Regions from separate parts of the Hydrogenophaga sp. T66 genome, predicted to be linked through region 1. Evidence: predicted binding sites of a transcription regulator. Region 1 holds the regulator's gene; each other region holds the start of a gene.
The links. The regulator sigma-54, encoded in region 1, starts transcription at its own class of promoters, with help from an activator protein. The targets are predictions, from matches to a motif close to TGGCANGNAANCTGCTTT.

Region 1 (7,687 bases):
CCATCAACGCCGATTCGGTGGCCAGCTGGTTCCTGCCCGGCGTGGCCGCGCTGCTGCAGCGCCACCGGCTGCTGCTGGAGATCGTGATCGACGACCAGGACCACACCCACGACGCCCTCAAGCGCGGCGACGTGATGGGCTGCGTCACCACCCGCGCCGACGCCATGCGCGGCTGCATTGCCGAGCCGCTGGGCGTCATGCGCTACCGCTGTGTGGCCGCGCCGGCCGTGGTGCAGCGCTGCCGCACGCCGGGCGGCGGCGTGTCGCCGCACCGCCTGCTGGCCCACCCGGCCGTCATCTTCAACCGCAAGGACGCCCTGCAGGACGCCTTCCTCCTGCAGCACTTCGGCCTGCAGCAACCCCACTACCCGCGCCACTTCGCGCCCGCGGTCGACGCCTTTGAGACCGCCATCGAACTCGGCCTGGGCTGGGGCATGGTGCCCGAGCAGCACCTCGCGCACCGCCCCGCGCTGCAGGAACTGCTGCCCGGCGCCACCGTCGACGTGGCGCTGTACTGGCAGCACTGGGCGCACGAGCCTCCCTCGGCGCAGCGGCTGACCGCCGCGGTGAAGGCCGCCGCCGCGCGCCAGCTGCGCGCCCCCGACGCGCCCGGGGCCCCCGCCTAAAATCGCGCCCCATGCTCACCATCAAACAAGACCTGCTCGCCGGCCTGGCCGCCGAGCTGGAGTCCCTCAGCCCCGGCGCGGGCGCGCGCGCCGCCTTCGAATCGCCCAAAGTGGCCGCCCACGGCGACTACGCCGTGACCGCCGCCATGGCGCTGGCCAAGCCCCTGAAGGCCAACCCGCGCGCGCTGGCCGAGCAGTTGCGCACCGCGCTGCTGGCCCGCCCGGCCTACCAGCGGTGGGTGCAAGACATCGAGATCGCCGGCCCGGGCTTCATCAACATCCGCCTCCAGCCCGCCGCCAAGCAGCAGGTGGTGCGCGAGGTGCTTGCCGCCGGCGCGGCTTTCGGCCGCCAGCCGGACCACGGCCAGCGCCTCATGGTCGAGTTCGTGTCGGCCAACCCGACCGGACCGCTGCACGTCGGCCACGGCCGGCAGGCCGCGCTGGGCGACGCGATCTGCAACCTCTACGATACGCAGGGCTGGGCGGTGCACCGCGAGTTCTATTACAACGACGCGGGCGTGCAGATCAACACGCTGGCCACCTCCACCCAGCTGCGCGCCCAGGGCAAGAAGCCCGGCGATCCCGGCTGGCCCGAGGCCGCCTACAACGGCGACTACATCGGCGACATCGCCCGCGACTTCCTCGCCCGGAAAACCGTCAAGGCCGACGACCGCGAGTTCACCGCCAGCGGTGACGCCAACGACCTCGACGGCCTGCGGCAGTTTGCCGTGGCCTACCTGCGCCACGAGCAGGACCTCGACCTGCAGGCCTTTGCGGTGAAGTTCGACCACTATTACCTGGAGTCCAGCCTGTACACCAGCGGGCGCGTCGAGGCGGCGGTCAACCGGCTGATCGCCAACGGCAAGACCTACGAGCAGGACGGCGCGCTGTGGCTGCGCAGCACCGACTACGGCGACGACAAGGACCGCGTGATGCGCAAGTCCGACGGCTCGTACACCTACTTCGTGCCCGACGTGGCCTATCACATCGCCAAGTGGGAGCGCGGCTTCACCAAGGTCATCAACATCCAGGGCACCGACCACCACGGCACGATCGCGCGCGTGCGCGCCGGCCTGCAGGCGGCTGACGTCGGCATTCCCGCCGGCTACCCCGACTACGTGTTGCACACCATGGTGCGCGTCGTGCGCAACGGCGAGGAGGTCAAGATCAGCAAGCGCGCCGGCAGCTACGTCACGCTGCGCGACCTGATCGACTGGACCAGCAAGGACGCGGTGCGTTTCTTCCTGCTCAGCCGCAAGCCCGACACCGAATACACCTTCGACGTCGACCTCGCCGTCCAGCAGAACAACGACAACCCGGTCTACTACGTCCAGTACGCCCACGCCCGCATCTGCTCGGTGCTCGACGCCTGGGGCGGCGACGTGGCGGCCCTGGCCCAGGCCGATCTCGCGCCGCTGGACAGCGCCCCGGCCCAGACGCTCATGCTGCTGCTGGCGCGCTACCCGGCCATGCTCACCGACGCCGCGCGCGACTTCGCGCCGCACGACGTGACCTTCTACCTGCGCGAACTGGCGTCGGCCTACCACAGCTACTACGACGCCGAGCGCATCCTGGTGGACGACGACACGGTCAAGCGCGCGCGGCTGGCGCTCGTCGCGGCCACCGCGCAGGTGCTGCACAATGGCCTGGCCGTGCTGGGCGTGAGCGCCCCGCGCAAGATGTGAGACCGTCGCTCGCCATGAAGAAATCCCCCGCTTCGTCGTCCGCCCGCCGCGCCACCGGCGGCACCCTCATTGGCTTCGTCGCCGGCCTGCTCGTGGGCCTGGGTGCCGCGCTGGCCGTGGCGGTGTACGTGACCAAGGTGCCGGTGCCCTTCGTGGACCGCGGGCTGTCGCGCGACGCCGGCGCCGAGCAGCGCGAGGCCGAGCGCAACAAGGGCTGGAATCCCAACGCGTCGGTCGGCGGACCGGCCCCCGCGCCCGCCGCCCCCGGGGCCGCCACGCCACCGGCCGCCCCGCCCGCCACCGACGCCAAGGCCACCGATCCGAAAGCCCCGGCCGCCAAACCCGCCGACCCGCTGGGCGAACTGATGCAGCAGAAAACCGGCCAGGCGCCGGCCGCCGCCACGCCGCCCACCGCCGCGGCCGGCCCCGGCGCCGATCCCTTCACCTACTTCGTGCAGGCCGGCGCTTTCCGCACCGCCGAGGACGCGGAAACCCAGCGCGCCAAGCTGGCGATGATGGGCATCGACGCGCAGGTCAGCGAGCGCGAGCAGAATGGCCGCACCGTCTACCGCGTGCGCGTCGGACCCTTCACGCAGAAAGCCCTGGCCGAACTCACGCAGGAGCAGCTCACCGGCAACGGCATCGAAGCCGCGCTGGTGCGCGTGCAGCGCTGAGCCGGCGGGAACTTTTCCGCGGCGTCCGCGCCCGAACCCAGTCCTTCCCCGGAGAACCGATCCATGCAACGCCGCGCGTTTTCCCTCTCCCTGATGTCTTTCGGCGCCGCCAGCGCCCTGCCGGCCTTCGCCCAGCGCGTCGCGCCCAAAGAAGGCGTCGATTACCTCAAGCTGGCCAAGCCCGCGCCGGTCCAGGCCCCGCCCAGCCAGATCGAGGTGGTCGAGTTCTTCGCCTACTCCTGTGTGCACTGCTTCAATTTCGAACCGCTGTTCGAGGACTGGAAGTCGAAGCAGCCGCCCAACGTCGCCGTGCGCCGCGTGCCGGTGGCCTTTTCGCCGGCGTTTGTGCCGATGCAAAAGCTCTACTACACGCTGGAGGCGATGGACCAGGTCAAGGCGCTGCACGCCAAGGTCTTTTCCGCCATCCACAACGAACGCCTGCCGCTGACCACGCCCGGTCCGATCATCGACTGGGTGGCCAAGCAGGGCGTGGACCGGGCGAAGTTCACCGAGGTGTTCAACGCCCCGGCCACCGCCACCAAGGCCCAGCAGGCCGCGGCCCTGCAGGACGCCTACGCTGTCGAGGGCACGCCGGCGCTGGGCGTGGCCGGTCGCTTCTACATCGCCGGGCAGGGCCCGCGCACGCTGACCATCGCCAGCGCGCTGATCGCCGAAGCCGGCCGCAAGGGCTGATGCGGCGCCGGCGACCGCCGGCGCAGTCAAACCGCGCCCCGAAACAGGGCGCGCGCCGTCGGGACCGCCGTTACAATGAATGCAAGTTTCGTGCCCTGACGCCATGCCTGCATTCGCCATCCCCACCTTCCGTCGCCTTCGGGTCCTCGGCCTGAACGTCTGCCTGACGGTCTGCCTGGGCGGCGCCAGCACCGCCTGGGCCGAGCGCGCGGACCGCGACAAGCCGCTCAACGCCGAGGCCGACAGCCTGCGCTACGACGACGCCCGCCAGACCAGCGTCTTCACCGGCAACGTCGTCATCACCAAGGGCACCATCCGCATCCGCGGCGCGCAGGTGGAAATCCGCCAGGACGCCCAGGGCAACCAGTTCGGCGTGGTCACGGGCAGCCCAGGCACCTTCCGCCAGAAGCGCGACGGCGTGGACGAGCACATCGAAGGCGAGGCCCGCCGCATCGACTACGACAGCCGCGCCGACACGGTGCGCTTCACCGGCGACGCCGTGCTGCGCCGCTACAAGGGCACGCAGCTCAACGACGAAACCAGCGGCGGCGTGATCGTCTACAACAACGCCACCGACACCTTCACCGTGGACGGCGCCGACCCGGCCCGGCCCACCGCCAGCGGCAGCAGCGCCGCCAGCGGCGGCCGTGTGCGCGCGATGCTCACGCCCGTGCCCAAGCCCGGTGCGGCCCCCGCCGCTCCCCCGGTCGCCACGCCGCCCGCCGCCCTGACCCCCAGCCGCCAGATCGAGGGCCGGCCGTGAGCGCGCCTGAGCGCCCCGCGGCCGCCAAGCCCGGCCGGCCGGCGCCCGTGGTGAGCCGGCTGGAGGCCCGCGGCCTGCAAAAGGCCTACGGCAGCCGCAAGGTGGTCAAGGACGTGTCGCTCGCCGTGTTCAAGGGCGAGGTGGTGGGGCTGCTGGGCCCCAACGGCGCGGGCAAGACCACCTCGTTCTACATGCTGGTGGGACTCCTGCGGGCGGATGGGGGCCAGATCCTGCTCGACGGTCAGGCGATCGAACGCTTCCCGATCCACCGCCGCGCGCGGCTCGGCGTGGGCTACCTCCCGCAGGAGGCATCGATCTTCCGCAAGCTCAGCGTCGCCGACAACGTGCGTGCGGTGCTGGAGTTGCAGGAAGACGACCAGGGCCGGCCGCTGTCGGGCGAGGCGATCGCCCGCCGGCTCGACGAACTGCTCAAGGACCTTCACGTCGACCACCTGCGTGACGCGCCGGCCCCGGCGCTGTCCGGCGGCGAGCGCCGCCGGGTGGAGATCGCGCGCGCCCTGGCCACCAACCCCCGATTCATCCTGCTCGACGAGCCCTTCGCCGGCATCGACCCGATCGCGGTCATCGAGATCCAGCGCATCATCGGTTTCCTGAAGTCGCGCGGCATTGGCGTGCTGATCACCGACCACAACGTGCGCGAGACCCTGGGCATCTGCGACCGCGCCTACATCATCAACGACGGTCACGTGCTCACCAGCGGCACGCCGGCGGAGATCGTCGAAAACGCCGACGTGCGCCGGGTCTATCTCGGCGAGCACTTCCGCATGTGATCATGGCCTTCCCCGCGCGCCAGTCCCTTCACGCCGTCGCCCTCCGCGGGCGCGCGTGCTTGCACGGGGCGGCCCGGCGGGGCGGCCCACGGTCGGGCGCGCGATGAAGCAGGGACTGTCGCTGCGTGTCTCGCAGCACCTCGCCCTCACCCCGCAGCTGCAGCAGTCGATCCGGCTGCTCCAACTCTCGACGCTGGAGATGGCGCAGGAAGTCGAGCAGATGCTCGACGACAACCCTTTTCTGGAGCGGGCCGACGACAGCGTCGAGCGCGAGGAGTTCGGCGTCACCCAGACCGACGCCCCCGTCAGTGGCGGTGAGCAGCTCAGCGAGGCCGGCGTGTCGGTCTCCGAGGGCGCCGAGGCGCCCGACACCGACGCGCTGGAAGCCCGGCTCGACGGGGCCGCGCCGGTGGAGGAAAACTGGGACGGCGATGGCACCGTCGACCTCGCGCCCAACGACAGCGAGTGGGGCGGCGATGCGCCGCCGCGCGGCGCGGGTGGCGACGACGACGACACCGCCAGCGCCACCGAGCTGGCCCGCGCCCAACGCTCGCTCACCGATCACCTGCACGAGCAGGCGCGTTGCCTGCGCCTGAACGACCGCGACCGCGCGGCCCTGGTGCTGCTGATCGAATCGCTCAACGAGGACGGTTACCTCGCCGACCCGCTGGACGAACTCGGCGAAGCGCTGCTGCGCCTGGAAGGCCGGCCGCCCGAGCAGGACGCGCTGGACGACGCCCAGCAGCGCCTGCAGCTCGCGTTGTCGCTGCTGCAGCACATGGACCCGCCCGGTGTGGGCGCGCGCAGCCTCGGCGAGTGCCTGCGGCTGCAGATCCTGGAGCTGCGCAACACGCCGGCCGCACGCGCCGCGCTGGCCATCGTGGCGCAACCGCTGGAACTCATCGCCAAGCGCGATGTGCGCCGTCTGGCCCAGGCCTGCGGTGCCGACGACGAGACGGTGCGGGCCGCGCTGGCGCTGATCGCCGGGCTGGAGCCCAAGCCCGGGCGCCGGTTTGTCGATGTGGAGCGCCACATCGTGGTCCCCGATGTGATCGTGGCGCGGGCTGGCCGGGGCTTCAAGGTCATGCTCAACCCCGACGTGATGCCGCGCCTGCGGGTGCACGACGTGTATGCCAACGCGTTGCGCCAGAACCGCGGCGGGCGCGACGGTGGCGAAGGCGGTCACGCCGCCATGCAACAGCGCCTGCAGGAGGCGCGCTGGTTCATCAAGAACATCCAGCAGCGCTTTGACACCATCCTGCGCGTGAGCAGCGCCATCGTCGAGCGGCAGCGCAACTTCTTCATGCACGGCGAGCTGGCCATGCGCCCGCTGGTGCTGCGCGAAATCGCCGACGAGCTGGGCCTGCACGAATCCACCATCAGCCGCGTGACCACCGCCAAATACATGGCCACGCCCTTCGGCACCTACGAGCTGAAGTACTTCTTCGGCTCCTCGCTCGGGACCGAGACCGGTGGCAACGCGTCCAGCACCGCCGTGCGCGCGCTGATCAAGCAGTTCATCGCCGCCGAAGACGCGGCCAAGCCGCTGTCCGACAACCAGCTTTCCGACCTGCTCAAGGAACAGGGCATCGAGTGCGCGCGTCGCACCGTGGCCAAGTACCGCGAGGCGCTGCGGATCGCGCCCGCCAACCTGCGCAAGTCGCTCTGACCGAACCCGCGGCCCGCGCTGTGCGGGCCGTCTACCCACCGACCGCCGTGAACGCCCTGCACTTGTTTCTCCCCTGCGCCGCCGGCGTTGAAGACCTGCTCGCCGATGAGGTGCGCGACATCCTGGGCGCTGAGGGCGTGCAGCGGGTGCGGGGGGGCGTGGCGCTGACCGCCAGCTGGCGCGATGCGATGCGGCTGAACCTGCACAGCCGTCTCGCCGTGCGCGTGCTGGTGCAACTCGCCCACGGCCCGTACCGCAGCGAACGCGACCTGTACGACGCCGCTGCGGCGGTGGCCTGGGAGATCTGGTTCACGCCCGCGCAGACGATCAAGGTCGAGATCACCGCCCAGCACAGCCCGCTCAAAAGCCTGAACTTCGCCGCGCTGACCATCAAGGACGCGGTGTGCGACCGCTTCCGCGAGCGGCGCGGCGAGCGGCCCAGCGTGGAGACTCGCTGGCCCGACGTGCGGATCTACACCCACCTGACGGCCGAGACGGTGACGCTGTACATCGACACCTCCGGCGAACCGCTGTTCAAGCGCGGCTGGCGCGAGGACAAGGGCGATGCGCCGCTGAAGGAGACGCTGGCCGCGGCCATGATCGCGGCCACCGGCTGGGACGGCGCCGTGCCCTTGTACGACCCCTGTTGCGGCAGCGGCACGGTGGTCATCGAGGCGGCGCAGCGGGCGCTGCGCATTGCGCCCGGCCTGGGCCGGCGCTTCGGCTTCGAGAAGCTGCTGCCCTTCCAGGCCCACGTGTGGGCGGCGCTGCGCGAAGAAGCCCGTG
Region 2 (7,687 bases), on a different contig from region 1:
AGGCGCCGTCCACATCGTCGTGGTAACGCGCCAGGCGCTCGCGCAGGCCCTGGGTCCAGGCCTGGCGGGCCTGTTCGATGGACGCCACGGACTCCGGCTCCACGAACACGTGGGGCGCCATGGCCACGCAGGCGCTCACCGGATGGCGCGCGGCGTGGAGCAGGGCGATGGTGGCGCCGTCCGAATGGCCAATCAGCACCGGCCGTTCCACCGCGAGCGCCGCCAGCAAGGCCGGCAACACGTCCCAGGCTTCGCGGTGCATATAGTCAGGTTCGTGGCGGCCCACGTGCCAGAAGCCGTCCACGCGTGGCGGGCCGCGCACGTCGCTGACCGGGTCGGACCGGCCATAACCGCGGCGGGAATAGACCCAGCCAGCCCGGCCGGTGGCGGCGCACAGCTCCGCCGGCCAGTGGCGGGATCGTGCGGTCCACAGGGCCACGCTGCCCAGCCCTTCGTGGAGAAACACCAGCGGTGCGCGCTCGGCGGGGCCGTCGATGCGCGCCACTTCCAGTGACACGCCATGAATGGAAATGCGGTCCATGCGGGGCATGCTACGTCGCCCGGCAACGCGCGCGTGTCGCGTTGTATTCTCGGCCGATGCGTTTGATGTTTGATGCCTTCTGGCGCGCGGTGGGCTATTGCCTGCACCCGCGCGTGATCGGCCTGTCGTTCCTCCCGGTGATCCTGATGGCGGTGGTTTCCTTCGCCCTCGGCTACTTTTTCTGGGACGCGGCGGTGGCGGGCGTGGCGGCCTGGTTTGAAGCCTTTGAGCTGGTGCAGGCCTTCCTGGGCTGGCTTGAACGCCTCGGCATGGGCTCCTTGCGCACCGTGTTCGCACCGCTGGTGGTGCTGGTGCTGGCCACGCCGGCCATCGTGTTGTTGTGTCTGCTGCTGGTGGCGGTATTCATGACGCCAGCGATGGTGGAGCTCGTGGCCCAGCGCCGGTTTGCCGCGCTGCAGCGGCGCGAAGGCGGCTCGCTGGTGGCCAGCGTCTTCTGGTCGCTCGGCTCCACGTTCGTGGCGCTGGTGGTGTTGGTCGTGTCGCTGCCGCTGTGGCTGATCCCGCCGCTGGTGCTGATCCTGCCGCCCCTGATCTGGGGCTGGCTGACCTACCGCGTGTTCGCCTACGACGCATTGGCCAGCCACGCCAGCGCCGATGAGCGTCGGCAGCTGCTGCGCGAGCACCGCGGCGCCCTGCTCGCCATGGGCGTGCTCAGCGGTTATCTCGGCGCCGCGCCCAGCCTGCTGTGGGCGTCGGGCGCGATGTTCGTCGCGCTGGCGCCGCTGCTGGTGCCCGTGGCGATCTGGATCTACACGCTGGTGTTTGCCTTCGCGTCCTTGTGGTTTGCCCACTACTGCCTGGCCGCGCTGGACGCCCAGCGGCGGGCGGCGGTTTCGCCGGCCGAGTCCCCTGCGCCGGCGCTGGATCTGCCGCCGGCCGAAGCGACCGCGTCGTCCGCGGCGCCACCCACCCCGACCCTGCCCCCGCCCTGAAAGTCATGACCGCTCCCGCTTTCGGCCTCATCGTCATCGGCGACGAAATCCTCTCCGGCAAGCGCCAGGACAAGCACCTGCCGCGCGTGATCGAGCTGCTCAAGGCCCGCGGCCTGTCGCTGGCCTGGGCGCGCGTGGTCGGGGACGACCGGCAGCGCATCACCGCAGCGTTGGCCGACGCCCTGGCCGGGACCGACATCGTGTTCTCCTGTGGCGGCATCGGCGCCACCCCGGACGACCACACGCGCCAGTGCGCCGCAGCGGCCCTGGGGCAGGATCTCGCGCTGCACCCGGGCGCCCGCGCCCTCATCGAAGAGCGCATGCGCGATGTGGCGGCCGAGCAGGGCGTGGCCTTTGAGCCCGACCGGCCCGACAACGTGCACCGCCTCAACATGGGTGTTTTTCCCGCCGGCGCCCGACTCATCCCCAACCCCTACAACAAGATCCCTGGCTTCAGCTGCGACGGTCCGAATGGCGCCACGGTGCACTTCGTGCCCGGTTTCCCGGTGATGGCCTGGCCGATGATCGAGTGGGCACTGGATACGCTCTACCCCCACCTGCACCGCCAGAACGCCGGCCGCGAGCGTTCTGTGATCGTTCAGGGCGCCATGGAGGCATCGCTCACGCCGCTGATGGAGCGCATCGAGGCGACCCACCCGGTCAAGGTCTTCAGCCTGCCGAGCGTGGACCATCCCACCTGGGGCCGCCACATCGAACTGGGCGTGAAGGGCGCTGTCGATCCGGTCGAGACGGCTTTTGCCGCCCTGTTGGAGGGCTTGCGGGCCCATGGAGCGACACTGGGCCCCGAAATGGTGCGAGATCAGTGAGCTGTTGCGGTGCAAATGCACCAAAATAATGCGTCATCGCGGATATGTGATCCCCGCGGCGGCGCGGCGGGGGCGATTGTGGCGACCGAAGGCGCCCCAAAACGGACGGTCACGCCCTGGGTCGGTGGGGTGGGTGATAATCGATCGGCTGTGCCCGAAGGGTCCGGCCCGCCGCCCCGGTCGTGGCACGGAAGCTGCTAAACCCCCGGCGTCCGTTTTTCCGATTCCAACCCCCCGTACAGGAGCATTTGATGGCCAAGACCGTCGCAGACGTGTTGCAAATGGTGAAGGACAACGACGTCAAGTTCGTCGACTTCCGCTTCACCGACACCCGTGGCAAAGAACAGCACGTCACCGTGCCGATCTCCGCCTTTGGCGAAGACAAGTTCACCTCCGGCCACGCCTTCGACGGTTCGTCCATCGCCGGCTGGAAGGGCATCGAAGCCTCGGACATGCAACTCATGCCCGACCCGAACACGGCGCGCATCGACCCGTTCTTCGAAGAGACCACCCTGTTCCTGCAGTGCGACGTGGTCGAGCCCAGCGACGGCAAGGCCTACGACCGCGACCCGCGTTCGATCGCCAAGCGCGCCGAGGCCTACCTGAAGGCTTCTGGCCTGGGCGATACCGCCTACTTCGGACCGGAACCCGAGTTCTTCATTTTTGATGGCGTGCGCTGGAGCAACGAACCCGGCAACGTCATGTTCGCCATCGACGAGTACGAAGCCCCGTGGAACAGCGGCAAGCAGCTCGAAGGCGGCAACCGCGGCCACCGTCCGACCACCAAAGGCGGCTACTTCCCCGTGCCCCCGGTCGACAGCACGCAGGACATGCGCGCCGAGATGGTGCTGATCCTCGAATCGCTGGGCATCCCGGTCGAGGTGTTCCACCACGAAGTGGCCGGCGCCGGCCAGAACGAAATCGGCACCAAGTTCTCGACCCTGGTCGAGCGCGCCGACTGGACGCAGGTCCTGAAGTACGTGGTCTGGAACGTGGCCAACGCCTACGGCAAGACCGCGACCTTCATGCCCAAGCCTTACGCGGGTGACAACGGCTCCGGCATGCACGTCCACCAGTCGATCTGGAAAGACGGCAAAAACCTGTTCGCCGGTGACGGCTACGCCGGCCTGAGCGATTTCGCCCTGTACTACATCGGCGGCATCATCAAGCACGCCCGCGCGCTCAACGCCATCACCAACCCCGGCACCAACAGCTACAAGCGCCTGGTGCCCGGCTTCGAAGCCCCGGTGAAGCTGGCCTACAGCTCGCGCAACCGCTCGGCCTCGATCCGCATCCCGTACGTGGCCAACCCGAAGGGCCGCCGCATCGAAGCGCGCTTCCCGGATCCTTCCGCCAACCCGTACCTGTGCTTCTCGGCCCTGATGATGGCCGGCCTGGACGGCGTGGAGAACAAGATCCACCCGGGCGAAGCCGCCACGAAGGACCTGTACCACCTGCCGCCGGAAGAGGACAAGCTGGTGCCGACCGTGTGCCACAGCCTCGACCAAGCGCTGGAGTACCTGGACAAGGACCGCGCGTTCCTGACCAAGGGTGGCGTGTTCACCGATTCCATGCTGGATGCCTACATCGAGCTGAAGATGGGCGAAGTCACCCGCTTCCGCATGGCGCCGCACCCGGTCGAGTACGACATGTACTACTCGCTCTGATCGCTTCGGCGCTCAGACCCGGAGCAACTCCGGAAAAGGACGGCCTCGGCCGTCCTTTTTTTTGGCCAGGGGCGAGCCCGTCGGCGCCACGCGCCGGTGGGCACTTTGCGCCCCGGCTTGGGTCATACTGCCACCTTGTCCATTTGCCACCGGAGACACCGTGCTGCCCCTGTCGATTCCCCTGATCGCCGCCGGCCTGCTGGCCGCTGCCGCGCCAGCGCAGGCCCAGGAACGCATCTACCGCTGCGGCAACGAATACACCAACAACGCGCAGGTCGCCAAGGCCAAAGGCTGCACCGTGATGGATGGCGGCAACATCACCATCATCGAGGGCACGCGGCCGTCCGGTGCCGCCGCGCCCCGGCCCGCGCCCGCCGCGGGCTCGCCGCCGCCCGCCACGCCGCGCAACGACAGCGCGGCCCAGCGCGCCCGCGACAGCGATGCGCGGGCCATTCTCGAGGCCGAACTGCGCAAGGCGCAGCAGCGGCTGGACGACGCGAAAAAGGCCTACGCCAACGGCCAGCCCGAGAAGGAGGGCATCGAGGGCCGCAATCACCAGCGCTACCTCGACCGTGTGGCCGAACTCAAGGCCGCGGTCGGCCGCGCCGAGGCCGACGTGGCCGGCCTGCAGCGCGAGCTCGGCCGGCTCGGCCCGGCGCCCCAATGAGCGCCGCGCACGGGCGATTCCACTCGCTCGACCTGCTGGCCACGCTGGTGGCCGTGGTGGACCTGCAGGGGCGTGTGCAGTTTGCCAATGCGGCGCTCGAAGATGCGCTGGGCATGTCCCGGCGCAGCATCACCGGCGCGCGCATGCAGGACTGCTTCACCGACCCGCTGCTGCTGGACAACGCCCTCACCGGCGCACGCGGCAACGAATTTGCCGCGCTGCGCTACGACGCGCACCTGCGGCGCCTCAACCACGACCCGCTGCCGGTGCACGTGGTGGTGGCGCAGACCGACAACCCGCAGGAAGTGGTCGTGGAACTGCTGCCGCTGGAGCAGCAAACCCGGCAGGAGCGCGAAGAGCGGTTGCTCGACCAGGCGCAGGCCAACAAGGAACTGATCCGCAACCTCGCCCACGAGATCAAGAACCCGCTGGGTGGCATCCGCGGCGCGGCGCAGCTGCTGCAGATGGAGCTCGATTCGCGCGAGCTCATCGAGTACACGCAGGTCATCATCCACGAAGCCGACCGTTTGCAGTCGCTGGTGGACCGGCTGCTCGCCCCGCACCGCCGGCCGCATGTCGTCGGCGATGTGAACATCCATGAGGTCTGCGAGCGTGTGCGCGCGCTGATCCTGGCCGAGTTTCCGCGCGGCTTGCGGGTGGTGCGCGACTATGACACCTCGATCCCCGAGTTTCGCGGAGACCGCGAGCAGCTCATTCAGGCGGTGCTCAACATCGCCCACAACGCGGCGCAGGCGCTGGCCGAGCGCATCGCCGCGGGCGATGCACAGATCGTCTTTCGCACCCGCGTGGGCCGGCAGGTCACCTTCGGCAAACAGCGCTATCGGCTGGCACTGGAATTGCATGTGATCGACAACGGGCCCGGCGTGCCGGACTCGATCAAGGACCGCATCTTTTTCCCGCTGGTGTCGGGGCGTGAAGGTGGTTCGGGACTGGGACTGACCCTGGCCCAGACCTTCGTGCAACAGCACCATGGCCTGATCGAGTGTGAGAGCGTGCCGGGGATGACGGACTTCAAGATCCTGATTCCGCTGCCCTGAGTTCACCCACCGACACGAGCGACGCGCCACACGAAGGGACGACCGATACATGAAGCCGATCTGGATAGTGGACGACGATCAATCCATCCGCTTCGTGCTGGAGAAGGCGCTGTTGCGCGAGAACCTGCCCACCCGCAGCTTCACCAACCCGCAGGACGTGCTCAAGGCGCTCGACGACGCCGGCGACCCCGAGGGGCCGCAGATTCTGGTCAGCGACATCCGCATGCCGGGTGGCTCCGGGCTCGATCTGCTCGAGCGGGTCAAGCAGCGCTTCCCCGGTCTGCCGGTCATCATCATGACCGCCTTCTCCGACCTCGACAGCGCGGTCAGCGCCTTCCAGGGCGGCGCCTTCGAATACCTGCCCAAGCCCTTTGACCTGCCCAAGGCAGTGGAGCTGATTCGCCGCGCGGTGGAGGAAAGCCAGCGTGAGGAAGTGGCCGAGGAGCGCTTGAGCGCCGCGCCGGAGATGCTCGGCCAGGCGCCGGCCATGCAGGATGTGTTCCGCGCGATCGGCCGCCTGAGCCAGAGCCAGGTGACGGTGCTGATCACCGGCGAGTCGGGCTCGGGCAAGGAGCTGGTCGCGCGCGCGCTGCACAAGCACTCGCCGCGCGCCGGCGGCCCGTTCGTGGCCATCAACACCGCAGCCATCCCCAAAGACTTGCTGGAATCCGAGCTGTTTGGCCACGAGCGTGGCGCTTTCACCGGCGCGCAGACGATGCGCCGTGGTCGCTTCGAGCAGGCCGAGGGCGGCACGCTGTTCCTCGACGAGATCGGGGACATGCCGTTTGACCTGCAGACCCGGCTGCTGCGCGTGCTGTCGGATGGGCATTTCTATCGCGTCGGTGGCCACAGCGCGGTGCGTGCCAACGTGCGCGTGATCGCCGCCACCCACCAGAACCTGGAGCAGCGGGTGCGCGAGGGCGGGTTCCGCGAAGACCTGTTCCACCGCCTCAACGTGATCCGCCTGCGCCTGCCGGCGCTGCGGGAGCGGCGCGAAGACATCCCGATGCTCACGCGCTTCTTCCTGCAGCAGAGCGCCAAGCAGCTCGGCGTGGAGCCCAAACGCATCGCCGAGGGTGCGTTGCGCCTGCTCAGCGCCTTCGACTTCCCCGGCAACGTGCGTCAGCTCGAGAACCTGTGCCACTGGCTGACCGTGATGGCGCCGGCGCAGGTGATCGAGGTGAAAGACCTGCCGCCCGAGGTGCTGGGCGCGCCCCTGGGTTCATCCGCTGCACCGGCCTGGGCGCCGCCCGCCGCGCCTGACGCAGCCCGCGCGGGCGAGCCCGTGCCGACGCCGGCCACCCCGAATCACGCCGCGGGCGACGACGCTGGCCCGCCCGGCTGGGAACAGGCGCTGCAGGCCGAGGCGCAGGCCTTGCTGGAGACCGGCCGCACCGATGTGTGGGACGTGTTGACCCGCCGCTTTGAAACGCGGCTGATCCAGACCGCGCTGGCCACCACCCGCGGCCGGCGGATCGAGGCCGCCCACAAGCTCGGCATTGGCCGCAACACGATCACCCGCAAGATCCAGGAACTCAACTTGGAATGACCCCCTGCGGCGCTGACGCGCCTTCCCCCTGAGAGGGGGACAGCGCCTGCGGCCCGGCGAAGCCGGTTCAGCGGTGCTTCTGGAGGGGGTGGCCCCGTGGGTTACGTGATCGTCAGCACCACGGGCGCGTGATCGCTGGGCTGCGGGTTCTTGCGCGGCGCCCGATCAATCACGCAGGCACTTGCCGCGGCCTTGAGCGCGTCGCTGATGAGGATGTGATCGATGCGCAGGCCGCGGTTCTTCTGGAAGCCCAGTTGCCGGTAGTCCCACCAGCTGAAGCTTTTGGGCGGCTGCGGGAAGAGACGGTGCGCGTCGTGCAGGCCCAGCCCGATCAGCGCGCGCAGGTGGGTGCGCTCCTCGGTGGTGCAGTGGATGGATTCCCGCAAACCCTCGGGGTCCCACACGTCGGCGTCGTCGAAGGTGAT
Region 3 (7,687 bases), on a different contig from region 1:
CACTTTCGGAGACCCGCATGCCCCAGACCGTTCACGACTTTGAAGCCCTCGGTATCGACGGTCAGCCCGTGCCGCTTGAGCGCTTTCGCGGCCAGGTGATGCTGATCGTCAACACCGCCAGCGCCTGCGGCTTCACCCCGCAGTTCGCCGGCCTGCAAAAGCTCCACGACACCTACGGCCCGCGCGGCCTGGCGGTGCTGGGCTTTCCCTGCAACCAGTTCGGCGCGCAGGACCCGGGCAGCAACGAGGAAATCGCCACCTTCTGCCAGCGCAACTTCGGGGTGGATTTCCCGATGATGGCCAAGGTCGACGTCAACGGCGGCGACGCCCACCCGCTCTACCGCTGGCTCACCGCCGAGGCCCCGGGCCTGCTGGGCAGCAAGGCCATCAAGTGGAACTTCACCAAGTTCCTGATCGGGCGCGACGGCCGGGTGATCCGCCGCTACGCGCCACAGGATGCGCCCGAAAAGCTGGCGAAGGACATCGAAGCGGCGCTGGGGTGAACAGGCCCTGAATCCCCCCGCTGCGCCGCCCGCGGAACGGGGGCAGGTCAAGCGGGGACGAAACGCAGCAGCAGGGCCGCCACGAGGGGCAGCGCGACGGCGCTGAACAGGGCGCTCAGGCCCATGGCCAGGCCGGCGAAGGCGCCGGTTTCTTCGCTGACCTGAAACGCGCGGGCCGTGCCGATGCCGTGGGCGGCGGTGCCCAGGGCAAAGCCGCGCGCCACCGGGTCGTGCACGCGCAGGGCGTCAAACAGGAAGCGCGCGCTGGCCGCGCCGAGCACGCCGGTGCTGACCACCAGCACGGCGGTGAGCGAGGGCAGGCCACCGATCTGCTCGGCAATGCCCATGGCCACGGGCGACGTCACGGATTTGGGCGCCAGCGAGGCGAGCGTGGCGCGCGAGGCGCCCAGCGCCCAGGCCACGCCGATGGCGCTGGCCGTGGCGGCCAGGGTGCCGACCACCAGCGACACCAGCAGCGGTACCGCGAGGCGGCGCAGCCGCGGCAGTTGCTCCACCAGCGGCACCGCCAGCGCCACCGTGGCGGGGCCGAGCAGGAAGTGGACGAACTGGGCGCCCTCGAAGTAGGTGGCGTAGGGCGTGGCCGTGGCCCACAGCAGCGTGGCCAGCACGGCCACGGCGATCGCCACCGGGTTGGCCAGCGGGTGAAAGCCGGTGCGGCGGTAGACGAGGAACGCGCTGTGGTAGACGAGCAGCGTGAGGGTGAGGCCCAGCAGGGGCGTGGCCGAGAGGTAGACCCAGATGTCGGCCAGGCGCTGCGGGGCGTCGGGGCTGACGGGTGGGGCGGCGCTGGTCATGGCGGGGGCATCGTGGGCGGGGTCAGCTGGCGCGGTGGCGCTTCATCAGCCACACCAGCGTGAGCGCGGTGGTGGCCAGGCCGACAAGGGTGCTGACGACCAGCGCCACGCCGATGGCCAGCGCCTCGTCGCCCAGTCGCTGCAGGTGCTGCATCACGCCCACGCCGGCCGGCACGAAGAGCAGCGAGAGGTGCTGCAGCAGGTTCTGGGCGGTGGGGCGCAGGGCCTCGATCCAGGCCGGGCGCAGCACCAGCCCGAGCAGCAGCAGGGCGAGCCCCGCCACCGGGCCGGGCACGGGCCAGCCGGCCAGCCGCACGAGCGTTTCGCCCAGCAACTGGAACACGAGCAGGGTGGCCAGCGCGGGGATCATGCGGCGGGCCGGTGTGGGGCCGCTCAGTCGGCCAGGGCCTCGTCGAGCAGTTCGACCCAGTGGCGCACCGGGGTGTCGGTGCCGCTTTGCAGGTGGGTGATGCAGCCGATGTTGGCGCTGGCGATGACGGCCGGACGCAGCTCGCCCAAGTGACCGAGCTTGCGGTCGCGCAGCTGGGTGGCGAGCTCGGGGTTGAGCACGGAGTAGGTGCCGGCCGAGCCGCAGCACAGGTGCGACTCGTTGCGCGCCACGGCCACGCTGAAGCCCAGCGCGCCAAGGTGCTGTTCGACGCCGCCGCGCAGCTTCTGGCCGTGCTGCAGCGTGCAAGGGGGATGAAAGCCGACGAGCTGGGCGGCGTCGGGCGGGCGGCGCAGGCGCGCCTTGAGCGCGGGCACGAGGTCGGGCAGCAGCTCGCTGAGGTCGCGGGTGAGGGCGCTGACGCGGGCGGCTTTGTCGGCGTAGGCCGGGTCGTCGCGCAGCAGGTGGCCGTACTCCTTGACGGTGGCGCCGCAGCCGGAGGCGTTCATGACGATGGCTTCCACGCCCTGCTCGATGTGCGGCCACCACGCGTCGATGGCGGCGCGCATCTGGTCGCGCCCGCCGACCTGGTCGTTGAGGTGGAACTTCACCGCGCCGCAGCAGCCCGCCGAGGGCGGCACCACGGTCTGGATGCCGGCGGCGTCGAGCACGCGGGCGGTCGCCGCGTTGATGTTGGGCGCCATGCTGGGCTGCACGCAGCCGGCCAGCATCAGCACGCGGCGGGCGTGGGTGCGGGTGGGCCAGGCGCCGGCCGGGCGCGGCGCCGGCACCTTGGCCTTCAGCGCGGCGGGCAGGGCGCCGCGCACCGCCTGGCCCAGCTTCATGGCCGAGCCGAACAGCGGCGAGGGCAGGCCTTCCTTGAGCAGCCAGCGCAGCGCCTTCTCGCCGGCCGGTCGCTCGACCTTCTCGTCCACGATGGCGCGGCCGATGTCCACCAGGTGGCCATAGTCCACGCCGCTGGGACAAGTGGTCTCGCAGTTGCGGCAGGTCAGGCAGCGGTCGAGGTGCTGCTGGGTCTTGCGGGTCGGCTCGGCCCCTTCGAGCACCTGCTTGATGAGGTAGATGCGTCCGCGCGGGCCGTCGAGTTCGTCGCCGAGCAGCTGGTAGGTCGGGCAGGTGGCGGTGCAGAAGCCGCAATGCACGCACTTGCGCAGGATGGCTTCGGCCGCGCGGCCGTCGGCGCGGGCAGCGAATTCGGGAGACAGGTGGGTTTGCATGGTCGGGCGGGATGGCGTCAGCGCGCGGCGCCGCCGGCGAACAGGCCGTCGGGGTCGAAGGCGGCGCACAGGCGCCGGGTGATGGCGGCCAGCGCGGGCGCCACGGGTTCGGTGCGCACCACGCCGGCGGCGCCACTGGCCGGGGCGCGGAACAGCTGGGCGTGACCGCCCGCGGCGCGCGCGGCGGCCCGGATCGCGTCCCCGGCGGGGTTGGGCGCCCACAGCCAGCGCTGCGCGCCCTGCCACTCCACCAGCACCGGGCCGGGCAGGTCGAGCACCGGCGCGGTCTGCGGCACGGACACGCGCCACAGGCCGTGGTCGGGCGAGGGGGCGGTGAAGAACGGCAGCGCCTGCTCGCGGCAGGCGGCCCAGTCGGCGCGGGCGGTGGCGTCGTCCACGCGCTCGCCGCCGGCCTCGCGGCTCAGGCGGGCCACGGCCGCGTCCACCGCGGCCACCGCGCCGCGCAGGCGCACGAACAGCCGCTCGGGAGCGCCCGGTGCGGTGTCATCCCGCACCCAGCAGGACGCGTTCAGCGGCAGCGGCTGACCGCCCCAGCGGTGCAGCTGCTCCAGCGCGTCGTGCTGGGCCAGCCGGAACCCCAGCGTGGCCTCGGCCGGCGCCACCGGCAGCACCTTCAGGCTCACCTCGGCAATCAGACCCAGCTGACCCCAGGTGCCGGCCAGCGCGCGGCTCACGTCGTAGCCCGCCACGTTTTTCATCACCTGTCCGCCGAAGGTGAGCAACTCGCCGCGGCCGTTGATCAGGCGCACCCCCAGCACGTAGTCGCGCACCCCGCCCGCCGCGGCGCGCGCCGGACCGGCCAGCCCGGCCGCCACCATGCCGCCGACCGTGGCGCCCGCGCCGAAATGCGGCGGCTCAAAGGGCAGGCACTGCCCGTGCTCGGCCAGCGCCGCCTCCAGCTCGGCCAGTGGCGTGCCGGCGCGGGCGGTGATGACCAGTTCGGTCGGCTCGTGGCTCACGATGCCGGCGTAGCCGCGGGTGGACAGCGGCGTGCCCACCGGCGCGGCCGGTGCGCAAAAAGCCTTGGTGCCGCCGCCGGCGATGGCCAGCGGCGTGCGGTCGGCGGCGGCCGCGCGCACGCGGTCGACCAGCTCGCCGGGGTGGTCCGGGGGGGTATGCGACATGCCCGCGATGGTAGCGGCGCCCCCCGGCCCGCCGGCTTGAATTTCTTTCACGGCGGGCTTGAGGCGCCCCGCCCCGTGGGGGCGCCCCTCAGCGCGCGTAGCCCAGACAGGCGCCGGCGTTGGGGCGCCCGCGGCATTCGCGGCGCAGGCGGCGGTCGCGCTCGGCCTCGGTCTCGGCGGACCCGCCGGGCATGACCTTGACCCGGGCGACCCGTGGCGGTTGGGCGGGGGTGGCCTCAGCGCCGGCGGAGGCGCTGGCAGCCCAGGCGGACGTGGCCGCGGTGGTGAAGGCAAGGAGGATGGCCGCGACGGCGGCGCAGCAAGGGTGGCAAGGCATGGCGGGGCTCCCGGGCCCCGGCGTGGGGCGGCCCACAGCCTAGGCGCTGGCTCCACCGCATACCCCGGCGCCCCAAACAACAACACCCGCGGGCCGGGGCCACGCGGGTGTTGTTGACCGGGAACCGGTGGGTGCGGCGCGCGGGGCGCCGCACCGGGTCCGGGATCAGCGGTTGTAGGCGGTTTCGCCGTGCGAGCTGATGTCCAGGCCTTCGCGCTCGGCTTCTTCCGTGACACGCAGACCGACGATCATGTCCACGATCTTGTAGCAGATGAAAGCCACGACCGCCGACCACACCATCGTGATCACCACGCCCTCGGCCTGCACGATCAGCTGGCCGCCGATGGAGTAACCGTCGCCCTTGACGCCGCCCAGCGAGGCGGCGGAGAACACGCCGGTCAGCAGGGCACCGACGATGCCGCCGACGCCGTGCACACCGAACACGTCGAGCGAGTCGTCCGCGCCCAGCATCTTCTTCAGGCCGGTCACGCCCCACAGGCACAGGAAGCCGGAGATCAGACCGATGATGATCGCGCCCATCGGGCCGACGGTGCCGCAGGCCGGGGTGATCGCCACCAGGCCGGCCACGGCGCCGGAGGCCGCACCCAGCATGGACGCCTTGCCTTTGCTCAGGGCTTCACCGATGCACCAGGCCAGCACGGCGGCGGCGGTGGCCACCAGCGTGTTGATGAAGGCGAGCGTGGTGCCGCCGTTGGCTTCCAGGTTGGAGCCGGCGTTGAAGCCGAACCAGCCCACCCACAGCAGCGAGGCGCCAACCATGGTCAGGGTCAGGCTGTGCGGGGCCATGGCTTCCTTGCCGTAGCCGATGCGCTTGCCGATCAGGTACGCGCCCACCAGGCCGGCCATGGCCGCGTTGATGTGCACCACGGTGCCGCCGGCGAAGTCCAGCGCGCCTTTGCCGAACAGGTAACCACCGGCGCCCCACACCATGTGGGCGATCGGCAGGTAGCTGAAGGTGAACCACAGGGCGCAGAACAGCAGCACGGCGCTGAACTTGATGCGCTCGGCGAAGGAGCCGACGATCAGGGCGCAGGTGATGCCCGCAAAGGTGGCCTGGAAGGCAATGAAGATGTACTCGGGGATCATCACACCGGGCGTGAAGGTCGCGGCCAGCGACTCGGGCGTGACGCCGAGCAGGAAGGCTTTGGACAGGTTGCCGATGATCAGGCCCTCGCCGCCGAAGGCCAGCGAGTAGCCGTAGATGGCCCACAGCACCGAGATCAGCGAGAACACCACCATCACCTGCATCAGCACGGACAGCATGTTCTTGCTGCGCACCAGGCCGCCGTAGAACAGGGCCAGGCCGGGCACGACCATCATGATGACCAGCACGGTGGAGATCATCATCCAGGTGACGTCGCCCTTGTCGACGGTTTCTTTGGGGGCTGCGGGTGCGGCTTCGGCAGGTGCCTCGGCGGCCGCGGCAGGGGCGGCAGCGGCCGGCGCTTCAGCGGCGGGGGCCGCAGCGGGGGCGGCGGGAGCGGCCGCCGCCGGGGCGTCAGCCGCCGGTGCGGGCGTCTGCGCCACGGCGCTCAGGCCGGCGAATGCCAGGCCCGCGCCCAGCAACAGCGATGCGATGAGTTTTTTCATGACCGTGATCTTTCGGTGATGGGGGCGGGGATCAGAGCGCTTCCTTGCCGGTCTCGCCGGTGCGGATGCGAACCACCTGTTCGAGGGAGGTGACGAAAATCTTGCCGTCGCCGATCTTTCCGGTGCGTGCAGCACCTTCGATGGCTTCGATGACGCGATCGACCAGCTCGTCGGCCACGGCCGCTTCGATCTTCACCTTGGGCAGGAAGTCGACCACGTACTCCGCGCCGCGGTACAGCTCGGTGTGGCCTTTCTGGCGACCGAAGCCCTTGACTTCGGTGACGGTGATGCCTTGCACGCCCATGCCGGAGAGCGCTTCGCGCACCTCGTCCAGCTTGAACGGCTTGATGATGGCGGAAACCATTTTCATGCTGTGAGTCCTCTGTGAGTCTGGAGGGGGCCGACCGCGGGGCCGACGCCGGAGGTTGTCGACTGGCCCGCGGGGGCACCACGGACGTGAATCAATCGCTTACAGCCCCAAGCAGGGACCGTGCCAGCGCCAGTACCCCGTGGCGTAAGGCGGACGGCCAACGCCTACGATGCCCCGCGCCCACCGCCTAGGCGGCACCGGCGCACCAACACCGTGCATTCGCGCCGGCCGAGACGCCCCGCTTTGGGGCCGCGGACGGCGCACCACCTCGGGGAATCGCTGTCATGGGACTGTCTTTGGTGCACAGCCGCGCCCTGCTGGGCCTCGACGCGCGGCCGGTGGTCGTGGAAACCCACCTCGCCAACGGCCTGCCGAGCTTCACGCTCGTCGGCCTCGCCGACACCGAGGTGAAAGAGGCGCGCGAGCGGGTGCGCTCGGCGATCGCCACCGCCGGGCTGGATTTCCCGGCCAACCAGCGCATCACCGTCAACCTGGCGCCGGCGGATCTGCCCAAGGACTCGGGCCGTTTCGACCTGCCGATCGCGCTGGGCATCCTGGCCGCCGCCGGGCATCTCGACGCCAACTGCCTCGCCGGCTGGGAGTTCGCCGGCGAACTGTCGCTCGGCGGCGCGCTGCGGCCGGTGCGGGGCGCGCTGGCCATGGGGCTGGCGCAGCGCCACGGCGGCGCCCGCCTGGTGCTGCCGCCCGGCAGCGCCGAGGAGGCCGCGCTCGTGCCGGACGTGGCGGTGTACCGCGCGCGCCACCTGCTCGACGTGGTGGCGCGCTTCCGGCCCGGGGCCGACGCCGGGCCCCCGCCTGAGGACGAGGGCTGGGCGCGCCTGAACACCGCCCCGGCCCCCCCCGGCGGGGACGACGGCCTGGACCTCGCCGACGTGAAAGGCCAGGCCACGGCCCGGCGGGCGCTGGAAATCGCCGCCGCCGGCGGCCACAGCCTGCTGCTGGTCGGTCCGCCCGGCACGGGCAAGTCCCTGCTGGCCCGCCGCCTGGCCGGTCTGCTGCCGCCAATGAGCACCGACGAGGCGCTGGAAGCCGCCGCCATCGCGTCGCTGGCCGGGCGCTTCGACCCGCGGCACTGGGCCCGGCGCCCCACCGCTGCCCCGCACCACAGCGCCAGCGCCGTCTCGCTGGTGGGCGGCGGCTCGCCGCCGCGGCCGGGTGGGCAGCGTCAAATTTCCGCGTGGCGTACTCCAAGGGAACACACCAACTTAGAGCTGCCCGCTTCATAGATGAATTCATCGAGACGTCAAAGTTATAAGCGC
Region 4 (7,687 bases), on a different contig from region 1:
ATGTCCCCCGAGCAGCTCGCCGGGCAGCGCGTGGACGGCCGCTCCGACCTGTACTCGCTGGGCGTCACGCTGTACCAGCTGTTGACGGGTCAGCTCCCATTCCGGGCCGATTCGATGGCCGCGCTCATGTTCCAGATCGCCAACGAGCCCGCCGCGGCCGTGACGGTGTTGCGACCCGATCTGCCGGTCGAACTGGCCCGCGTGCTGCAGCGCCTGCTGGCGAAATCCCCCGCCGACCGCCATCCCAGCGGCGAAGCCCTGGCCACCGATCTGCGCCGCATCGCCGAACAGCCGATCGCGGCCTCCGCCCACCGTCCCCGGCCGCAAGATGCGACCTCGTCCGTCCCGCGTCCCGGGCGGGGCGCGCCGTCCGCGCCCCCCGCCGCCACCGCCCCGCTCGGCGCCAGCGAGCCCGACTTCCGGCTATAAACGTGCCGATCATGAATTTCGAGTACTTTTGCATCACAAACCCGGGTCTCGTTCGGGACAACAACGAGGACTCGGTGACGCTGGACACCGACAACCAGATCGCGATCCTGGCCGACGGCATGGGCGGCTACAACGCCGGCGAGGTGGCCAGCGCCATGGCCACCACCTTCATCCGCACCGAACTCGGCCGGTGGATCGCCGAAGGCGGCTTCGAAGCCAGCCCGCGAGAGCTCAAGCGCGCCATGGAAATCTGCATCGACAACGCCAACCGCTCCATCTTCAACGCCGCCAACGCCAACCCCCAGTACGCCGGCATGGGCACCACGCTGGTCATGGGCGTGTTCAGCGAAGGCCGCGCCATGATCGGCCACGTCGGCGACTCGCGCTGCTACCGGCTGCGCCGCGGCGAGTTCGCGCAGATCACCCGCGACCACTCCCTGCTGCAGGAGCAGATCGACGCCGGTCTGATTTCGGCCGAGCAGGCCCAGTACGCCACCCACAAAAACCTGGTCACCCGCGCCCTCGGCGTGGAGGACACGGTGCTGCTGGAAGTGAATGAGTTCCGGGTGGAGGACGACGACCTCTACCTCTTCTGCTCCGACGGCCTGAGCGACATGATGAGCGACGAGCGCATCGCCGCCGTGTTGGTCACCGCCGGCACGCTTGAGGAAAAAGCACGCGCGCTGGTGGATGGTGCCAACGAGTGCGGCGGACGCGACAATATTTCGGTCATACTCGCTCACGCCCGGTCCAAACCCGCACGGCGCGGCCTGTTGTCGCGCATGTTGGGGAAATAATCGCGCGTCGCATCAGACAATAAGACCACAGGATCACAGGAGTCGGCCATGCCGAAAATGATCGTTTCCATCGACGGCGTCGTCATCAAGGAAGTGCAGCTCACCAAAGACCGCACCACGCTCGGCCGCCGGCCGTACAACGACATCGTGATCGACAACCTGGCGGTCAGCGGCGAACACGCGGTCATGCAAATGAGCGGTGGCAGCGTCACCATCGAAGACCTCAACAGCACCAACGGCACCTACGTCAACGGCAAGGCGGTCAAGAAGCAGCAGCTGGCCAACGACGACCTGATCGAGATCGGCAAGTACAAGATCCGCTACGTCGCCGAGGGCAGCGAAACCGTCACCGCCGACCAGTACGAAAAAACCATGGTCATCAACGCCGGCAGCGTGGTCAACCCCGCCGGCGCGTCGGTGGGCAACGCCCTCATCCGGGTCATGTCGGGTTCGGCCGCTGGCCGCGAGCTGCCGCTGGTCAAGGTCGTCACCACCCTCGGCAAGCCGGGCGTCGCCGTGGCCGCCATCACCCGCCGGCCCCATGCGTATGTGATCGCCGTCGTCGAGGGCACCGTCCGTCCCACCGTCAACGGCCAGCCGCTGGGCAGCGACGCCGTCGACCTGCGCGATGGCGACCTGCTGGAACTGGGTGGCACCCAGATGCAGTTCGTGCTGCAGCCCTGAGCCGCTCCTGTCCCCCGCCGCTGCGCCGTCGGCCCCGCCGACCCGTGCGCGGAAAAACTGCGGAAAAAGTCCTATCCGCGCGGCGCCCGAGCCGCTAGGCTTGCTCCGCCATGATTCTTTTCCCTGCTCTCCTCCGCCAGCCATGAGGGTGCGCGTCCTGGGCTGCTCCGGCGCCATCGCCCACGGCTGCCGCACCACCGCCTTCCTGCTGGACGACAACGTGCTGGTCGACGCCGGCACCGGCGTCGGCGACCTCACGCTCGACGAGATGCGCCGCATCGATCACGTCCTGCTCACCCACGCCCACCTCGACCACGTGGCCGCGCTGCCGCTCATGCTCGACAGCGTCGCGTCCGCGCGCCTGGCCGCGGGTCGCCCGCCGATCGCGGTCCACGCCCTGGCCGGCACTATCGACGCCCTGCGCGCCCACCTGTTCAACAACACCATCTGGCCCGACTTCACCGCCATCCCCAGCGCCGGCGCCCCGCTCATGCGCTTTGAGCCGCTGGCCACGGGAGACGTGCTGCGCGTGGCCGGCAAGACCATCGAGGCCCTGCCCGCCGTCCACACCGTGCCCGCCGTGGGCTACGCCGCCCGCGGCGACGGCGACTGCTGGGTGTTCAGCGGCGACACCGGCCGCAACCCCGCTTTCTGGCAACGCATCAACCAGCTGCCCGTCGGCCACCTCGTCATCGAAACCGCCTTCAGCGACCGCGAGCAAGAACTCGCCCAGCGCAGCCTGCATCTCGCCCCGGCCAGCCTCGCCGAAGAACTCGCCCAGCTCGATCCCGCGCGCCGGTTCCCCATCTACGTCACCCACACCAAGCCGGCCGAGACCGAACTCATCGTCGATGAGATCCGCCGCTTCGACACCCGCCCCGGCCACGACATTCGCTGGCTCACCGCCGGCCAGATCTTCGACGTCTGACAATTTTTGTCACCCCTGTCACCCGGGGCTAAAAATTGTCGTCACCCCGCCTTCCGGGCGGCGCCCCCGGCGAGCCCAGCGGGCTCGGTGAACGCGCCAACCCCTCCTAAACTTCTCGGCACGCACCCTGCTGATGGGGCTGCGACCCACCCCCAACCCCTCCTAGGAGTGACCCCCATGAAGCGAATCCAACAAGGTTTCACGCTGATCGAACTGATGATCGTCGTGGCCATCATCGGTATCCTGGCCGCCGTGGCGCTGCCGGCTTATCAGGACTACACCACCCGGGCACGGGTGTCTGAAATCGTGCTGGCTGTCTCGGCCGCGCGCACCTCGCTGGCAGAAACCGCGGCCACCGAGGGTGCGATGCCTCTCGTAGGTAGCTTTGCGCTGGATAACCAGCAATCCCAGTTTGTCCAAGGCGTTGTGTATGCGCGTCAAGACGAATCGACTGGCACTATTACCGCTACGGGTGCAAACGATCCCCGAATTGTCGGTCAAACGCTGAGCATGCGTGGTACCCTGGCAGCGAACGGCCAAGTGAACTGGGATTGTGGTATCCCCGGCGATACGATTAACGTCCGTTTCCGTCCAGCAAGCTGCCGTTAAACGAAGGATAATTAAGAAAAGCCCCTTTCGGGGCTTTTCTTTTTGCATGTGGGTTTGTTGATGAAGGCGTTACCTCTTTGGACCCCTCTCGCATCGGTGCTGCTGGCCATGTCTTGGTTGCTGCCGAATGCTTCTCCACCGTGGCTTGCGTTTCACAAAGATGCGTGGATCTCCGGGGTGCTACTAGTAACTTTTATTGTTTGGTGTGCAAAGAGGAAAGGGGACGGATCGCGCAATGGTTTGGGGATAGATCTTATCGCCGGGGCTTTTATCCTATTGTTCCTGTTGTGTATTTATCAATGGGTTGCCGGGAAAATATACTTCATCGGGCACCTTGTTATTGCATTCTTGTACTTGATAGGTGCTGCCTTGGCGACCGTATTCGGTCGAGAGTGGAGCAGAGACAATCCGGAGCAATTTGGGAGATTTGTATTTCTTGGGCTTGTGATAGCAGCTTTTGGAACGGGCTTCTTTGTTCTTGTGCAATGGATGCAACTTTCTTTGATGGGTGTGTGGATCCAAGAGGTTGCCCCAACTCATCAACCGTATGGCAATTTGAACCAGCCGAACAATGCTGCTACCCTTATGGTGCTTGGGCAGGTTGGCCTTACATGGTTTGCATCGAGAAAAGAACTCAGGCCCAATGTCTGGATCATTGGGGCAGGGTTCTTGACTTTCACAATTTCGGTCACAGGTTCACGAATTGGATATCTTTCGTTCTTGGCCCTGATGTTGATTGTATTGGGTTTGGGATGGCGTAAAGAGGGATTTAAACCATGGTTTACTCGCGTCCTGTCGATAATTATTTTATTTTTCGTTAGTATCTTTCTGCTGAACTTGCCATCGACAGGAGGCGAGGCCCAACAAGTAACAACAAGTCCTGGAGCCTTTGAGCGAGATCTTACGAGCGCTCGGCTGTTCATCTGGCAAGCTTACATCGCTGCATCAATGAACGAGCCTTGGACAGGTTATGGCTTTGCGCAAAGTGTTCTCGCGCAACGTACGGCAGGCGATCTTGGCTTTGACCTCAAGGGGCTCTACACCTGGACGCACAATGTTTTCCTAGATATCGCTGTATGGTATGGAGTGCCGGTGTCCCTCGGCATCTTTGCTTTGATCGTCTGGGCTGCATACAGAGTTGTCATTTGCTGTACTGAAGTTGAAAATAGAATCTATGCTGCGGGCGTATTTGCGATCGGTTTGCACGGATGCGTTGAGTTACCCCTTGCTTTTGCTTATTTTTTGTTGCCTGCTTGTTTGATGATGGGGGCTCTTTCAATACCTGCCGGGATTCCATTTAGGGCAATAAATCTTCGCTTTGCACTTCCATGGGTCTTGGGGCTTGTGGTTGCGCTTGCTCTTGTTATTCACGATTATTTGCGTGTTGAAAGAGCTTTTTATGCATGGCGATTTGAGATTGCGCGGATCGACGCATCGGATTCTTGGGAGGCGCCGAGTGTTTATGCACTGAACCAGTTTGGTGCTGTTCTCTCTGGACTCCGTGGTTCTTCTGACTCCTTATCTCAAGAACAACTCGATGAATTTGAGCGAGGCATCGTACATCTTCCATCTCTTGTCGCGTTTCAGCATCTCGCGGAGATGCGTGCAAGACAAGGCGACGTTCTTGGCGCGCAGCGCGCTGTGGATTTGGCTATCCTTACGGCCAACCCACAGTTGCGAAAACTTGCATTGGCTCGTTGGCGATATCTTTCTTCCATCGATCCTTTGATTTCGAGGATTGAGTGGAAGGTGGCGCCTCGTTTAGAAAAATCTAGGCCCGAGTAGTTCCTATTGGTTTCAAATACATCAACTTTATTGTTTCCTATCAAAGTTCCACCCGGTTCTGCACTTGCGGATAAGGCTGAGTCGATCTGACGCCCGGTGCTAAATTCGTTGGAAAGAAATAGTCATGGTGTCTTTAATTGTCCGCATCCGCCACGCCGCGCCCGCAGCGGGCGTGCATTTTCTGTTGTCCCTGGCGGTGTCCCTGCTGGCGGCGTTGCTGGTCTGGGGCGTCTGGTACCCCTCGCCGTTTGACGAGCTGTCCGGTGGGCGGGAATTGTTCCTGCTTGTGGTGGCGGTGGACGTGGTGTGCGGTCCGTTGCTCACGCTGGTGGTCTTCAACCGCGCGAAGCCGCGCGGCGAGTTGCTGCGTGACCTGGGTCTGATCGGCGTGCTGCAGCTCGCGGCCCTGCTGTACGGCTTGTGGACGGTGCACGAGGCCCGCCCGATGTACCTGGTGCACGAGTTCGACCGTTTTCGCGTGATTGCCGCGCCGGACTACCTGGGGGTGGACGTCCGGTCGGACCTGGACGCACTGCCCCCGGCGTTGCAGCAGCGTCCCTGGCGCGGGCCGATCACGGTCGGGCTGCGGCCGGCCAAGGACATGACCGAGCACGCCGAGATCCTGTTCGAGGCGATTTCTGGCGGCCGTGACTTCGCCCAGCGCCCCAACTTCTACATCCCATACGACCCCGCCTATGCCAGCCAGGCCATGCAGCGGGCGCGTCCGCTGAGCCGGTTCGTGGAGCGGTTCCCGGCCGCGCGGGCGCGGGTGGAGCGGGAGCTGGGGTCGTCGGGGGTTGCCGTGGCGGATGCGCTGTTCTTGCCGGTGGTGCACCGCCAGGAGTGGATCGCGCTGCTGGACCGTCAGGGGCGCATCCTGGGGTTCGCGCCCGGCGACGGGTTTGCCGTGCCTTGAGCGGCGCGGCCGCGGTGGCTCAGGCGCTGCCTTTGTCCGCGGGGCTGGTGGCGTCAGCCACAAACACGCCGCTTTTGCCGCCGCGTTTTTCCAGCAGGCGCACGCCGTCGATCACCATGCCGCGATCGACCGCCTTGCACATGTCGTAGATGGTGAGCAGGGCCACGCTGGCGGCGGTGAGGGCTTCCATTTCCACGCCGGTCTGGCCGGTGCACTCCGCGGTGGCGGTGCAGTGCACCCCCGGCAGCGCGGGGTCGGTGCGGAACTCCACCGCGACGCGGGTGAGGCCGATCGGGTGGCACAGCGGGATGAGGTCGCTGGTTTTCTTGGCGGCCATGATGCCGGCCAGCCGGGCGATGCCCAGCACATCGCCCTTTTTCGCCGTGCCGTGCTCGATGAGCGCCAGCGTGGCGGGCTCCATGCGGATGCGGCCTTCGGTGACGGCGATGCGGTGGGTGCTGGCCTTGCTGCCGACGTCGACCATGTGGGCCTGGCCCTGGGCGTCGAAGTGCGTGAGGGGGCTGGCGGGGGCGGCGGGCGTGGTGGTGTCGGGCATGGTCTGGCAGACAGACGGGGGCGGGTGGATTTACACCGGCGTAACCGAACCCCGGCGCAAGCGCGGCATCATACGGCGATGAGCTTTCCCTCCCGATTCGCCCGGTGGGCGCCGGCCCGGTCGCTCACGACCGTCGGCCTGGCCCTGGCCCTGGTGTTCCCGGCCGCGCCGGCCGGGGCGCATTCTCCGGCGGCTGGCCTGCACGCCGCGGGTCCGCGCGACGGCCCGACGGCCCAGGCCCTGCCCAGCCTGGGCGACGGCGACGGCATGAGCGTGGCCGCGGAGCGGCGGCTGGGCGACCGCATCGTGCGCAGCCTCTATGCCGACCCGTCCTACCTGGACGATCCGGTGATTGGCGACTACCTGCAGGCGCTGTGGCAGCCGCTCATGGCGGCGGCGCGCGACCGCGGCGAGGTGTCGCCGGAGCTGGCCGAGCGCCTCGCCTGGGAGCTGCTGGTGTCGCGCGACAAGTCGGTCAACGCCTTCGCCATGCCCGGTGGCTACCTCGGGATCCACCTCGGGCTGCTCGCCGTGACCGAGCGGCCGGAGGAGGTGGCTTCCGTGCTCGCGCACGAGCTCAGCCACGTCTCCCAGCGCCACATCGCCCGGATGATTTCGCGCGAAGAGCGCATGGCGCCGTGGATGATCGGCGCCATGATCCTCGGCGCACTGGCCGCCGGATCCAACCCCAACGTCGCCGGCGCGGCGATGGCCGGCAGCACGGCGGTGGCGGCACAGCGCGGCCTCAACTTCTCGCGCGACATGGAGCGCGAAGCCGACCGGGTGGGCTTTGGCGTGCTCACCGGGGCCGGCTTTGACGGTCAGGGTTTCGTGAGCATGTTCGACCGCCTGCAGCAGGCCTCGCGGCTCAACGACGACGGCGCCTTTCCCTATCTGCGCACGCACCCGCTCACCGCCGACCGCATCGCCGACATGCGCGCCCGCCTGCCGGTGGGGCCACTGGCCTCGGCCGCGCCGCGCGC

Region 2: the regulator sigma-54 is predicted to act here: its motif matches at 2,505-2,522, upstream of glnA (type I glutamate--ammonia ligase).
Region 3: the regulator sigma-54 is predicted to act here: its motif matches at 6,516-6,533, upstream of glnK (P-II family nitrogen regulator).
Region 4: the regulator sigma-54 is predicted to act here: its motif matches at 2,955-2,972, upstream of AC2D80_RS14585 (pilin).

The regions. Positions count from the first base shown of each region.
Region 1 is NZ_JBXVVX010000004.1:29,331-37,017, reverse strand. Features, by position in the region: gene AC2D80_RS13905 (HTH-type transcriptional regulator ArgP) at 1-626, shown strand, start outside; gene argS (arginine--tRNA ligase) at 638-2,311, shown strand; gene AC2D80_RS13895 (SPOR domain-containing protein) at 2,326-2,985, shown strand; gene AC2D80_RS13890 (thiol:disulfide interchange protein DsbA/DsbL) at 3,049-3,678, shown strand; gene lptA (lipopolysaccharide transport periplasmic protein LptA) at 3,782-4,441, shown strand; gene lptB (LPS export ABC transporter ATP-binding protein) at 4,438-5,232, shown strand; gene AC2D80_RS13875 (RNA polymerase factor sigma-54) at 5,336-6,901, shown strand; gene AC2D80_RS13870 (THUMP domain-containing class I SAM-dependent RNA methyltransferase) at 6,949-7,687, shown strand, end outside.
Region 2 is NZ_JBXVVX010000001.1:911,734-919,420, forward strand. Features, by position in the region: gene AC2D80_RS04265 (alpha/beta fold hydrolase) at 1-541, opposite strand, end outside; gene AC2D80_RS04270 (EI24 domain-containing protein) at 598-1,494, shown strand; gene AC2D80_RS04275 (competence/damage-inducible protein A) at 1,500-2,321, shown strand; gene glnA (type I glutamate--ammonia ligase) at 2,573-3,988, shown strand; gene AC2D80_RS04285 (hypothetical protein) at 4,149-4,655, shown strand; gene glnL (nitrogen regulation protein NR(II)) at 4,652-5,713, shown strand; gene ntrC (nitrogen regulation protein NR(I)) at 5,763-7,262, shown strand; gene AC2D80_RS04300 (exodeoxyribonuclease III) at 7,364-7,687, opposite strand, start outside.
Region 3 is NZ_JBXVVX010000003.1:93,230-100,916, forward strand. Features, by position in the region: gene AC2D80_RS12795 (glutathione peroxidase) at 18-503, shown strand; gene AC2D80_RS12800 (LrgB family protein) at 551-1,318, opposite strand; gene AC2D80_RS12805 (CidA/LrgA family protein) at 1,341-1,688, opposite strand; gene glcF (glycolate oxidase subunit GlcF) at 1,712-2,944, opposite strand; gene glcE (glycolate oxidase subunit GlcE) at 2,962-4,089, opposite strand; gene AC2D80_RS12820 (hypothetical protein) at 4,178-4,426, opposite strand; gene AC2D80_RS12825 (ammonium transporter) at 4,592-6,037, opposite strand; gene glnK (P-II family nitrogen regulator) at 6,069-6,407, opposite strand; partial or broken gene AC2D80_RS12835 (YifB family Mg chelatase-like AAA ATPase) at 6,692-7,585, shown strand.
Region 4 is NZ_JBXVVX010000005.1:39,044-46,730, forward strand. Features, by position in the region: gene AC2D80_RS14565 (CHASE2 domain-containing serine/threonine-protein kinase) at 1-429, shown strand, start outside; gene AC2D80_RS14570 (Stp1/IreP family PP2C-type Ser/Thr phosphatase) at 441-1,226, shown strand; gene AC2D80_RS14575 (FHA domain-containing protein) at 1,275-1,910, shown strand; gene AC2D80_RS14580 (MBL fold metallo-hydrolase) at 2,053-2,838, shown strand; gene AC2D80_RS14585 (pilin) at 3,016-3,447, shown strand; gene AC2D80_RS14590 (PglL family O-oligosaccharyltransferase) at 3,556-5,232, shown strand; gene AC2D80_RS14595 (pilus assembly protein) at 5,357-6,148, shown strand; gene moaC (cyclic pyranopterin monophosphate synthase MoaC) at 6,168-6,704, opposite strand; gene AC2D80_RS14605 (M48 family metalloprotease) at 6,783-7,687, shown strand, end outside.